DNA from 3 places in the Bradyrhizobium sp. SOJA106 genome. Region 3 is predicted to be linked to each of the others. Evidence: predicted binding sites of a transcription regulator. Region 3 holds the regulator's gene; each other region holds the start of a gene.
What was found. The regulator PhoB, encoded in region 3, activates phosphate uptake and scavenging genes when phosphate is short. The targets are predictions, from matches to a motif close to TGTCATNNANCTGTCAT.
Positions count from the first base shown of each region.

Region 1: the regulator PhoB is predicted to act here: its motif matches at 1,557-1,573, upstream of AC5V87_RS27300 (UDP-2,3-diacylglucosamine diphosphatase).
Region 2: the regulator PhoB is predicted to act here: its motif matches at 1,716-1,732, upstream of AC5V87_RS01800 (DUF2794 domain-containing protein).

Region 1 is NZ_CM182549.1:5,789,630-5,792,900, forward strand. Features, by position in the region: gene AC5V87_RS27295 (glycosyltransferase family 4 protein) at 1-707, opposite strand, end outside; gene AC5V87_RS27300 (UDP-2,3-diacylglucosamine diphosphatase) at 721-1,533, opposite strand; gene thiD (bifunctional hydroxymethylpyrimidine kinase/phosphomethylpyrimidine kinase) at 1,751-2,551, opposite strand; gene AC5V87_RS27310 (PAS domain S-box protein) at 2,878-3,271, shown strand, end outside.
Region 2 is NZ_CM182549.1:368,663-371,933, forward strand. Features, by position in the region: gene acnA (aconitate hydratase AcnA) at 1-200, shown strand, start outside; gene AC5V87_RS01795 (DUF1223 domain-containing protein) at 419-1,195, shown strand; gene AC5V87_RS01800 (DUF2794 domain-containing protein) at 1,796-2,167, shown strand; gene AC5V87_RS01805 (GNAT family N-acetyltransferase) at 2,267-2,797, opposite strand; gene AC5V87_RS01810 (Bax inhibitor-1/YccA family protein) at 3,086-3,271, opposite strand, start outside.
Region 3 is NZ_CM182549.1:8,024,653-8,027,923, reverse strand. Features, by position in the region: gene pstB (phosphate ABC transporter ATP-binding protein PstB) at 1-561, shown strand, start outside; gene phoU (phosphate signaling complex protein PhoU) at 573-1,289, shown strand; gene phoB (phosphate regulon transcriptional regulator PhoB) at 1,312-2,019, shown strand; gene AC5V87_RS37925 (GcrA family cell cycle regulator) at 2,121-2,633, opposite strand; gene AC5V87_RS37920 (aspartate aminotransferase family protein) at 3,090-3,271, shown strand, end outside.

The sequences.
Region 1 (3,271 bases), 2.2 Mb from region 3:
TAGGCGTCTTCCAGCGAGGCGCGCGCCGGGCCGTCGCCGACGACGACCTTGGTGCCGGGAAGGTCGAGCTCCAGGAAGGCTTCGAGATTCTTCTCCACCGCGACGCGGCCGACCGAGAGGAACACCGGCGCGGGCAGGCAGAGGTCGATGGCGCGGGGATGGAACAAGTGCGTGTCGACGCCGCGCGGCCACAGCACGACATTGTCGAAACCGCGCTCGGTCAATTCGCAGGCGAGCGCCGGCGTGGCCGCCATCACGGCGCGGCTCGGCGCATGAAAGCGGCGCAGCGCCCGCCAGATCAGCGAGCCCGGCACCGGCACGCGGGCGCGGACATATTCGGGAAAACGGGTGTGGAAGCTGGTCGTGAACGGCAGTTTGCGCTGGCGACAATAGCGGCGGACCATCAAGCCGATCGGCCCTTCAGTCGCGATATGGATGCTGTCGGGGCGTGCCTCCTCGATCAGCTTGGCGATCCGCGCCGGCCGCGGCATCGCGAGCCGCACGTCGCGATAGCTCGGCATTGCGAAGGTGCGGAACGATTGCGGCGTCAGGAATGTAAACTCGACGCCAAGACCTTTGACGCAAAGACCTTCGGCGCCAAGACCTTCGACGCTAAGCCCTTTGGCGGCCTCTGCGAGCTTGGTCAGCGTCCGAACCACACCGTTGACTTGCGGGTGCCAGGCGTCGGTCGCGATCAGGATGCGCATCAAGCCGCCTCTGTTACGCAGCTCTGGCTGCCACCTGCGGAACGGGCGCCGGCTTCCGCAGCTGGTCGGCCCAGGTGATGATCTCGAAATGGCCGTCGTCGTGCTCGACCAGCGCGGTGCAGCTCTCGACCCAGTCGCCGCAATTCATATAGCGGATGCCGGCCTCGTCGCGGATCACGGCGTAGTGGATATGGCCGCAGATCACGCCGTCGGCGTCATGGCGCCGTGCTTCGGCGGAGAGCGCCTGCTCGAACGCGCCGATATAGTTCACCGCGTTCTTAACCTTCTGCTTGGCCCATTGCGACAGCGACCAATAGGGCACGCCGAACATGCGGCGGAAGAAGTTGACGAAGCGATTCATCTGGATCGCGAAGTCGTAGGCCTTGTCGCCGAGATGGGCGAGCCAGCGCGCGTTCTGCACCACGAGGTCGAAGATGTCGCCGTGGATGACGAGGTAACGCTTGCCGTCCACGCCGGTGTGGACGGTGTTCTCGACGACGTCGATGCCGCCGAAATGCGTGCCGTAATAGTTGCGCAGGAACTCGTCGTGATTGCCGGGCACGTAGATGATCTTGGCGCCCTTGCGCGCCTTGCGCAGCAGCTTCTGGACGAGATCGTTATGCGATTGCGGCCAGTGCCAGCTCGATTTCAGCGCCCAACCATCGACGATGTCGCCCACGAGATAGATCGTATCGGCATCGTGGTAGCGCAGGAAGTCGAGCAGAAGATCGGCTTGCGAACCGCGGGCTCCGAGATGAACGTCGGAGATGAACAACGTGCGAAAGCGCCGCTCCGGGCTCTCGTCACTCACATCGTAACTTCCCATGCGACCGCCCGTAACAATTTCCCGTGACAGGGGGATGACGACTGAACCTTTGAGGCGCCCTCAGATACGAATCAAACCATGCCTCGCCCTCCCCGCGAATATCAGTCGCATGCGACAATCAGGCGACATGAAGCGGTGGAGATCGCCCGCAAAGCTACGGAACCCCAAAGGCGCTATTGATTAACGCCGGGAGCCGCCGCGCCGCACGAGGGCGGCGTCAATAGATCTTGTGGAAATGGTGGATCGGCCCGTGGCCGTGGCCGACGCTGAAGCGGTCGGCGGCGGCGATCGCCGCGCTGATCCAGGCCTTGGCGCTCTGCACGGCACGCTCGATAGCCTCGCCCTTGGCAAGCCCGGCCGCAATCGCCGACGACAGCGAGCAGCCAGTGCCATGGGTATTGCGTGTGACAACGCGCGGCGCGGCAAGTGCGACCGTTTTCCTGGAATCGACGAGATAGTCGATGCTCTCGCTGCCCTCGCCGTGCCCGCCCTTGATCAGCACCGCGCGGCAGCCGAGTGCCAGCAGGCGGCGGCCCTGGCGCTCGATCTCGGCCTTGCTCGCCGCGACCGGCTCTTCGAGCAGCGCGGCGGCTTCCGGCAGGTTGGGCGTGATCAGCGAGGCGAGCGGCATCAGTTTCGTGCGCAGCGCGTCCACGGCTTCGGACGCCAGCAGGCGGTCGCCGGAAGTCGCGACCATCACGGGATCGAGCACGATATGGCCGGGCTTCCACCGCGTCAACGCGGCCGCGATCGCAGCGATGCTGGCCGCCTGGGCGACCATGCCGATCTTCACCGCGCCGACCTCGAGATCGGAGAACACCGCGTCGATCTGAGCCGTGACGAAATCGGCCGGCACCGCGTGAATGCCGGTGACGCCGCGCGTGTTCTGCGCCGTCAGCGCCGTGATGGCGGAGGCGCCGTAGACGCCGAGCGCAGCAAAGGTCTTCAGGTCCGCCTGGATGCCGGCGCCGCCGCTCGAATCGGAGCCGGCGATGGTGAGCGCAACCGGCGTCGTCATCGCGGGAGACATCTTCTTGATACGGACAGCGCCATGGCCTGTCCTAGCGCGGCCGGAGAACGCCAGCAAGCGTTGCGGGCCGCGGGCAGTCGTGATTCGCTGTGCCGACGGCCCCCCCGAATCAGGTGGAGCCGATCCTGCGCGGCCCGGCGCCCCGCAATCGTGCGGGCTTGCAAAATGCAACCGCGCCGTCCCCTTGGTATGGTCTCGCGTTCGGCGTGTGCGTCCATGCGTGAGAGGTTGGGCGGCGGGACCCGTCCAACGGCGCCAGTGAAGCGGGCCGCCTCGGCCCGCGAGGCCTTGAATGCCAGCTTGGGGGTGGAACCGTGTGGGCCTTTCTCGAACGCATCCTCGACTCCTCGATGTTCTCGCCGCACGGCATCTGCCTGCTGTGGGAACCCGAACTGATCTGGCTCCATGTCCTCTCCGACGCGATCATCGCGGCGGCCTATTTCTCGATCCCGTTTGCCCTTGCCATTCTCGTCACCAAGCGGCGCGACCTCAAATTCGGCTGGGTCTATTGGGCGTTCGCGATCTTCATCATGGCCTGCGGCCTGACGCACGTGCTGGCGATCTACACGCTCTGGGTCCCGGTCTACGGCATCGAGGGCCTCGTCAAGGCGGTCACGGCCGCGGCCTCCATCTTCACTGCCGGCGCGCTCTGGCCGCTGCTGCCGAAGATCCTGACGATCCCCTCTCCGTTCGAGCTGCGGCAGGTCC
Region 2 (3,271 bases), 610 kb from region 3:
TGAAGGGCGACGAGAAGGTCACGCTGCGTGGCCTCGTCGGCGACCTCAAGCCGCGCCAGAAGCTGACCGCGGAGATCGTCTCCGGTGACGGTTCGTTGCAGCGCGTTTCGCTGCTCTGCCGCATCGATACGCTGGACGAGCTCGACTACTACCGGAACGGCGGCATCCTGCACTACGTGCTGCGCAAGCTCGCGGCGTAAGCGCGGATTTGTGAACGATGGCTCACTGCGAAGTGAGTAGAAGGTTAAGCGAAGGCGGCCTATCACAAGGCCGCCTTCGCGCGTTTGCGGCATGCTTCGGATGGGCTCGCCCGGCGGAAATTCCGCCCTGGACGATTGAACATGCCGCACCCCGTAAGATTACGGTGACCATCAGGCGATAAGCTTCCCCCAACGACTGACGATGTGTGACGTTCGACATGACGACAATGACGGCTTCTAATCTGGTTTCGCGCTGGTCCGGTGCACTCTGGTCGGGAGCGCTCAGCATCTGCGCCATCGTCGCCATCATCCGTCCCGCCCACGCCGATCCGCGCGCCGTTGTCGAATTGTTTACCTCGCAGGGCTGCTCGTCCTGCCCGCCCGCCGACAAGATCATCGGCGATCTCTCCAGCGATCCCTCGATCATCGCCCTGAGCATGCCGATCGATTATTGGGACTATCTCGGCTGGAAGGACACGTTGGCGGATTCGCGTTTCTCGGCGCGGCAGCGCGCCTATTCACGCATGCGCGGCGACCGCGAGGTCTACACGCCGCAGGTCGTCGTGAATGGCTCGGCGCATGTCATCGGCAGCGATCGTGCCGGCATCGAGAATGCGATCGGCAAGACCGACAAGAGCAGCGGCGTGATGAGCGTGCCGGTGACGATGTCGCTCTCGGGCAAGCAGATCAACGTGTCGGTGGCCGCGAGCAAGGAGCCGGCGGTCTCGCGTGGCGAGGTCTGGATCTGCTCGGTCGCCAAATCGGTGCCGATCTCGATCAGCCGCGGCGAAAATCGCGGACAGCAGATCACCTACCACAACGTAGTGCGCAATTTGCTCAAGGTCGGCGACTGGACCGGCAGTTCGGAAAGCTGGACCGTGCCGGTCGAGAACCTCGCGCGGGACGGCGTCGACGGCGCGGTGGTCTATGTCCAGGACGGCAGCCGCGACAAGCCCGGTCCGATGCTGGGCGCGGCGTACACGTCGCTGCATTGATTCGCTCTCGCGTCGTGCTCTGCTCTCAACCCTCATGGTGAGGGGGCGCGTCAGGGCCGTCTCGAACCATGCTGGCCCCGCTGATGCAGCTCGGCCTTTCATCCTTGGAGACGCCGCTTCGCGGCTCCTCAGGTGAGGAGAGAGTATCTTCGCGCGGATGTTTCGAGAGAATTCGTCGCGCCAGAAACAATCCGACACAAACAAAAAAGGACCAACTTGCGTTGGCCCTCCTTGTCGCGCGTACAGACCCGATCCTGTTCGACCCCGGGGGGCTGGGGGCTGAGGAATCCGGAACCGAAAGGACCGGGCCAACGCACACGAATCTTTTCGCAGTGCAGGGCGGCGGGCGCTGGGCGGAAAAGCGGCGACAGTATGATTCCTGCTAACGATCCCGTGACGGTTTGCCGCGACAGAGTTCCACTTTTGCGTGTGGGATTGTTCGCACCCGATCGGATCGGTTGAGCCCCGACGTCCTTTCCGAGTTCCTGCAACGGCCCTTGCGGCGAGGACCGGTTGGCGCAATCATGCGATTGTCATGATCCGCGGTTCCGGGGACGGTTTCGCGGGCACGATGGTGCTGTGCGATGAGGAGGCGCTCCCATGAACCTGACGTCGGAGGATGCCGATCCGAGCGAGCAGCGCGCGGCGGCGCGGCCCGCCGCGGCGAACGCGCAGCCGAGCCGGGTGACGTTCAACCGGCTCGAACTGCATCGTATTCTCAATCTCTACGGCCGCATGGTCGCTGACGGCGAGTGGCGCGACTATGCCATCGACTTCCTGAAGGACCGCGCCGTGTTCTCGGTCTATCGCCGCGCCTCGGAAGTGCCGATCTACCGCATCGAGAAGGACCCGCGCCTCGCGCGCAAGCAGGGCATGTACAGCGTGATCTCGGCCACCGGCCTGATCCTGCGCCGCGGCCACGAGCTCGAGCGCGTGCTGCTGGTGATCGATCGCAAGCTGGCGGTGGTCTAGCCGCGCGACCGGTGCCGTAGGGTGCAAGCGCCGTGCCCACGTTCTTTCTCTATCGCCGCGCCTGGTGGGCACGCTATCGCTTTGCCCACCCTACGAGACCTACTTCCCCGGCACCGTCTTCGCGCCCTCGCCGAGGTCGCGTTGCATCATCACCGTGTCCAGCCAGCGGCCGAATTTCAGCCCGACATTGGGATGGGTGCCGATCATCTTGAAGCCGCCCCTGGTGTGCACGCCGATCGAGCCCGCATTGGCGGAATCGCCGATCACCGCGATCATCTGGCGGAAGCCGCGCGCCTCGCATTCGGTGATGAGCCGCTCCAGCAGCAGCGAGCCGATGCCGCGGCGGTGGAAGCTCGGATCGAGATAGATCGAGTTCTCGACCGTGAAGCGATAGGCCGGGCGTGGCCGATAGGCGCCGGCATAGGCATAGCCGGCAATGCGGCCGTCGAGCACGGCGACGAGATAGGGATAGCCGCCGTCGATCAGCGCGCGGTAACGGCGCGTCATCTCGGCAAGGTCGGGCGGATCCAGCTCGAACGTCGCGGTGCCCTCGCGGACAGCCTGCTGGTAGATGGCGGTGATGGCGGGAAGGTCGGCCTCAGTGGTGGGCCTGATATCGGGTGCGGACATGGCCGCAGACTCTAGAGGCTTCGCCCGGTTGCTGGAAGAGGCTCCGCCGCTTCTTCACCCGGTCATTGCTCCACTTGCTCCGCCGCCATTCCCTGTGAAGGCGGGGGAATCCAGTGCGCCGCGGCCTCTCGGTCAATCACGACTGCATCTGGAAGACTGGATCGCCCGCCCCAGTGCGCAATTGCGCACAAGGCGGGCGATGACGCCGCGTATGTGGCTGCTACCGGCCCAAAACAAAAGCCCCGGCCTTTCGGCCGGGGCTCGTGTCCGTTCTCTCGGGTCTGGCGCTTAGTCGCGCTGGCCGAGGAGCTGTAGCAGCAGCGTGAACAGGTTGATGAAGTTCAGGTACAAGGACAGTGCGCCGGTGATGGCCGCGCGCTCCGCGATGTCACCGCCGGCCGAAGCGTAGCCGTAGATGTAGTCGTTCTTCAGCCGCTGGGTATCCCAGGCAGTGAGGCCCGCGAACACCAGCAC
Region 3 (3,271 bases):
CTGATGCTCGACCAGACCAACATCCTCGACCCCAAGCTGGACCTCAACCTGCTGCGCGCCCGCGTCGGCATGGTGTTCCAGAAGCCGACGCCGTTCCCGATGACGATCTACGAGAACATCGCGTTTGGCATCCGTCTCTATGAGAAGATCTCGAAGTCCGAGATGGACGACCGCGTCGAGAAGGCGCTGCGCGGCGGCGCGCTGTGGAACGAGGTCAAGGACAAGCTCAATGCGTCCGGCCTCTCGCTCTCCGGCGGCCAGCAGCAGCGCCTCTGCATCGCCCGCACCGTCGCGGTGCGGCCCGAGGTGATCCTGTTCGACGAGCCCTGCTCGGCGCTCGACCCGATCTCGACCGCCAAGGTCGAAGAGCTGATCCAGGAGCTGTCCGAGAACTACACGATCGCGATCGTCACCCACAACATGCAGCAGGCGGCCCGCGTCTCCGACAAGACCGCCTTCATGTATCTCGGCGAGTTGATCGAGTTCGACGATACCAGCAAGATATTCACTTCGCCGAGCGATCGGCGCACGCAGGATTACATCACCGGCCGGTTCGGCTGAGGAGACGGGATATGGGTTCTGAACATACCGCAAAGGCCTTCGACACCGACCTCCAGGAGCTCACCCGCCTGGTCGCCGAGATGGGCGGCCTCGCCGAGCGCATGATCGTCGATTCCGTCGACGCGCTGATCCGTCGCGACGTCGTGCTCGGCCAGCGCGTGGTCGCGACCGACGCCGAGATCGACGCGCTCCAGAAGAAGATCGAGGAGCGCGCCGTGCTCACCATCGCCCGCCGCCAGCCGATGGCGGTGGACCTGCGCGAGATCGTCGGCGCCATGCGCGTCGCCACCGATCTCGAGCGCATCGGCGATCTCGCCAAGAACATGGGCAAGCGCGTCGCGGCGCTGGAGACGGACTTTCATCCGCTGAAGCTGTTCCGCGGCCTCGAGCACATGACCGACCTCGTGCAGCAGCAGGTCAAGTCGGTGCTGGACGCCTATGCCGCGCACGACCTGCCGGCGGCGATGGCGGTGTGGAAGGGCGACGAGGAAGTCGACGCCATCTGCACCTCTCTGTTCCGCGAGCTTCTCACCTATATGATGGAGGATCCGCGCAACATCTCGTTCTGCATTCACCTGATGTTCTGCGCCAAGAACATCGAGCGCATCGGTGACCATGCCACCAACATCGCCGAGACCGTGTTCTACATGATCGAGGGCCAGGCGATCACCGACAAGCGGCCGAAGGGTGACATGACGACCTTTGCCACGACGATCCCGAATAGCTGAAGAGTCAAGGAGCGACGACACCATGGGCGCGCGCATTATGGTGGTTGAAGACGAGGAAGCTCTCACCGAGCTGCTTCGCTACAACCTCGAAGGCGATGGCTATGACGTCGAGACGGTGATGCGCGGTGACGACGCCGACACCCGTCTCAAGGAGCACATCCCCGACCTGATCGTGCTCGACTGGATGCTGCCGGGCCTCTCCGGCATCGAGCTGTGCCGACGGCTGCGCACCCGCCCGGAGACCAAGCAGCTTCCGATCATCATGCTGACCGCGCGCGGCGAGGAGAGCGAGCGGGTGCGGGGTCTTGCGACCGGCGCCGACGATTACATCGTCAAGCCGTTCTCCGTGCCGGAGCTGCTGGCGCGCGTGAAGGGCCTCTTGCGGCGCGCAAGCCCGGAGCGGCTCGCAACCGTGCTCGCCTATGGCGACATCGAGCTCGACCGCGACAAGCGTCGCGTCGCGCGCTCGGGCCGGCCGATCGATCTCGGTCCGACCGAATATCGCCTGCTGGAGTTCTTCCTGGAGCATCCCGGCCGCGTGTTCTCGCGCGAGCAGCTGCTCGACAGCGTCTGGGGCCGCGACATCTACATCGACGAACGCACCGTCGACGTGCATATCGGCCGTCTGCGCAAGCTGCTCAATCTCGGCCGCGAGCAGGACCCGATCCGCACCGTCCGCGGCGCCGGCTACGCGCTGGACGATCGCTTCGCGAAAGCGGAGCAGACGTAAGAACGGCTGCAAGCGAGCAAAGTAAAAGCGTGCCGAGCGGCGCGCTTTTTTGCTTCGGATCGTCCCGGCCGCGTGCCGGGACGATGTCGTTGAAGCAGTGCTCAGCGCGTGCCCGGCTTCGCGGGCGCGCGGCGGCGATCCGCCGCCGGCTGGTAAGCGACGCGCGAGTGCTGCGCGCAATAGGGCAGGCCGGAGAGCGCCTTGCCGCCGCAGAAGAAGAAATCCGGGCTCGATGGATCGCCGACCGGCCAGTGGCAGGTCGCCTCGTTCAGCTCCAGGAGCGACAGCCGCTGGCTCATCGGCACCACGTTGTCGTAGGTGACCGGCTCGGCCTCCACCTCGACCTCGAAGGCCTGCGCCAGCGCGGTGTTGCCGCGCGAGATCGGGCGGCTCACGCGCATCATGTGCTGCGCGGGACGCGCCTTGCGCGGCCGGGGCGCGGCCGACGAGGGGCTCTTGGCGCGGCCGGACAGGCCGAGCCTGTGCACTTTGCCGATCACGGCATTGCGGGTCACATTGCCGAGCTCGGCCGCGATCTGGCTGGCCGAAAGTCCGGCCTCCCAGAGCTTCTTCAGCTGCTCGACGCGATCATCGGACCAGGTCAAAACCGTCATTGCACCCTTTCCCTCGCTGCCGGCCAGCCATCCTGGGGCCTCACAGCGAATGCCTAAGCCTTGAAAAACCCGTGCCGCCAGAATCCCTTAAGGCTCGCCGGGCACACAAGGTGCGCCCGAACGTTTACGCCGGTACATGAGGACTCTTGGGATCAGAACTGCTGCACGAGATGTCGTATCTGACAGTCCAAACGCTACAATATGGCGTGACTCGCGCGCAAGAGTCCGCCGACTCGCTTCCACATGTTCCGTGGTGAAAAATCCCGCAAAATCGGCACCGCAAGACTACGGATTCAGCGTTTCCTGGGGCTTTTCGGGCGGCATTGACACCCGTCTCACCAAGCATAAGATAGTCGTGCGTGCCGCCCTTAAAAGGCGGCACGTTTCGTTTTCCGGGCCGGTCAATGGTGCGTTGCGCAACGCACTCAGGCCGTCCGCAACATCCAAGTGATCGTCATGACCAACAGCGCCGCGCCGCATTTGCTCCCCGTTTTCGCCAGGGCCGACCTCGGTTTCGAGCGCGGCGAAGGCTGCTGGCTGATCGCGACCAACGGCGAGCGCTATCTCGACTTCACATCGGGCGTCGCGGTGAATGCGCTCGGCCATGCTCATCCCGCGCTGGTCAAGGCGCTGCAGGA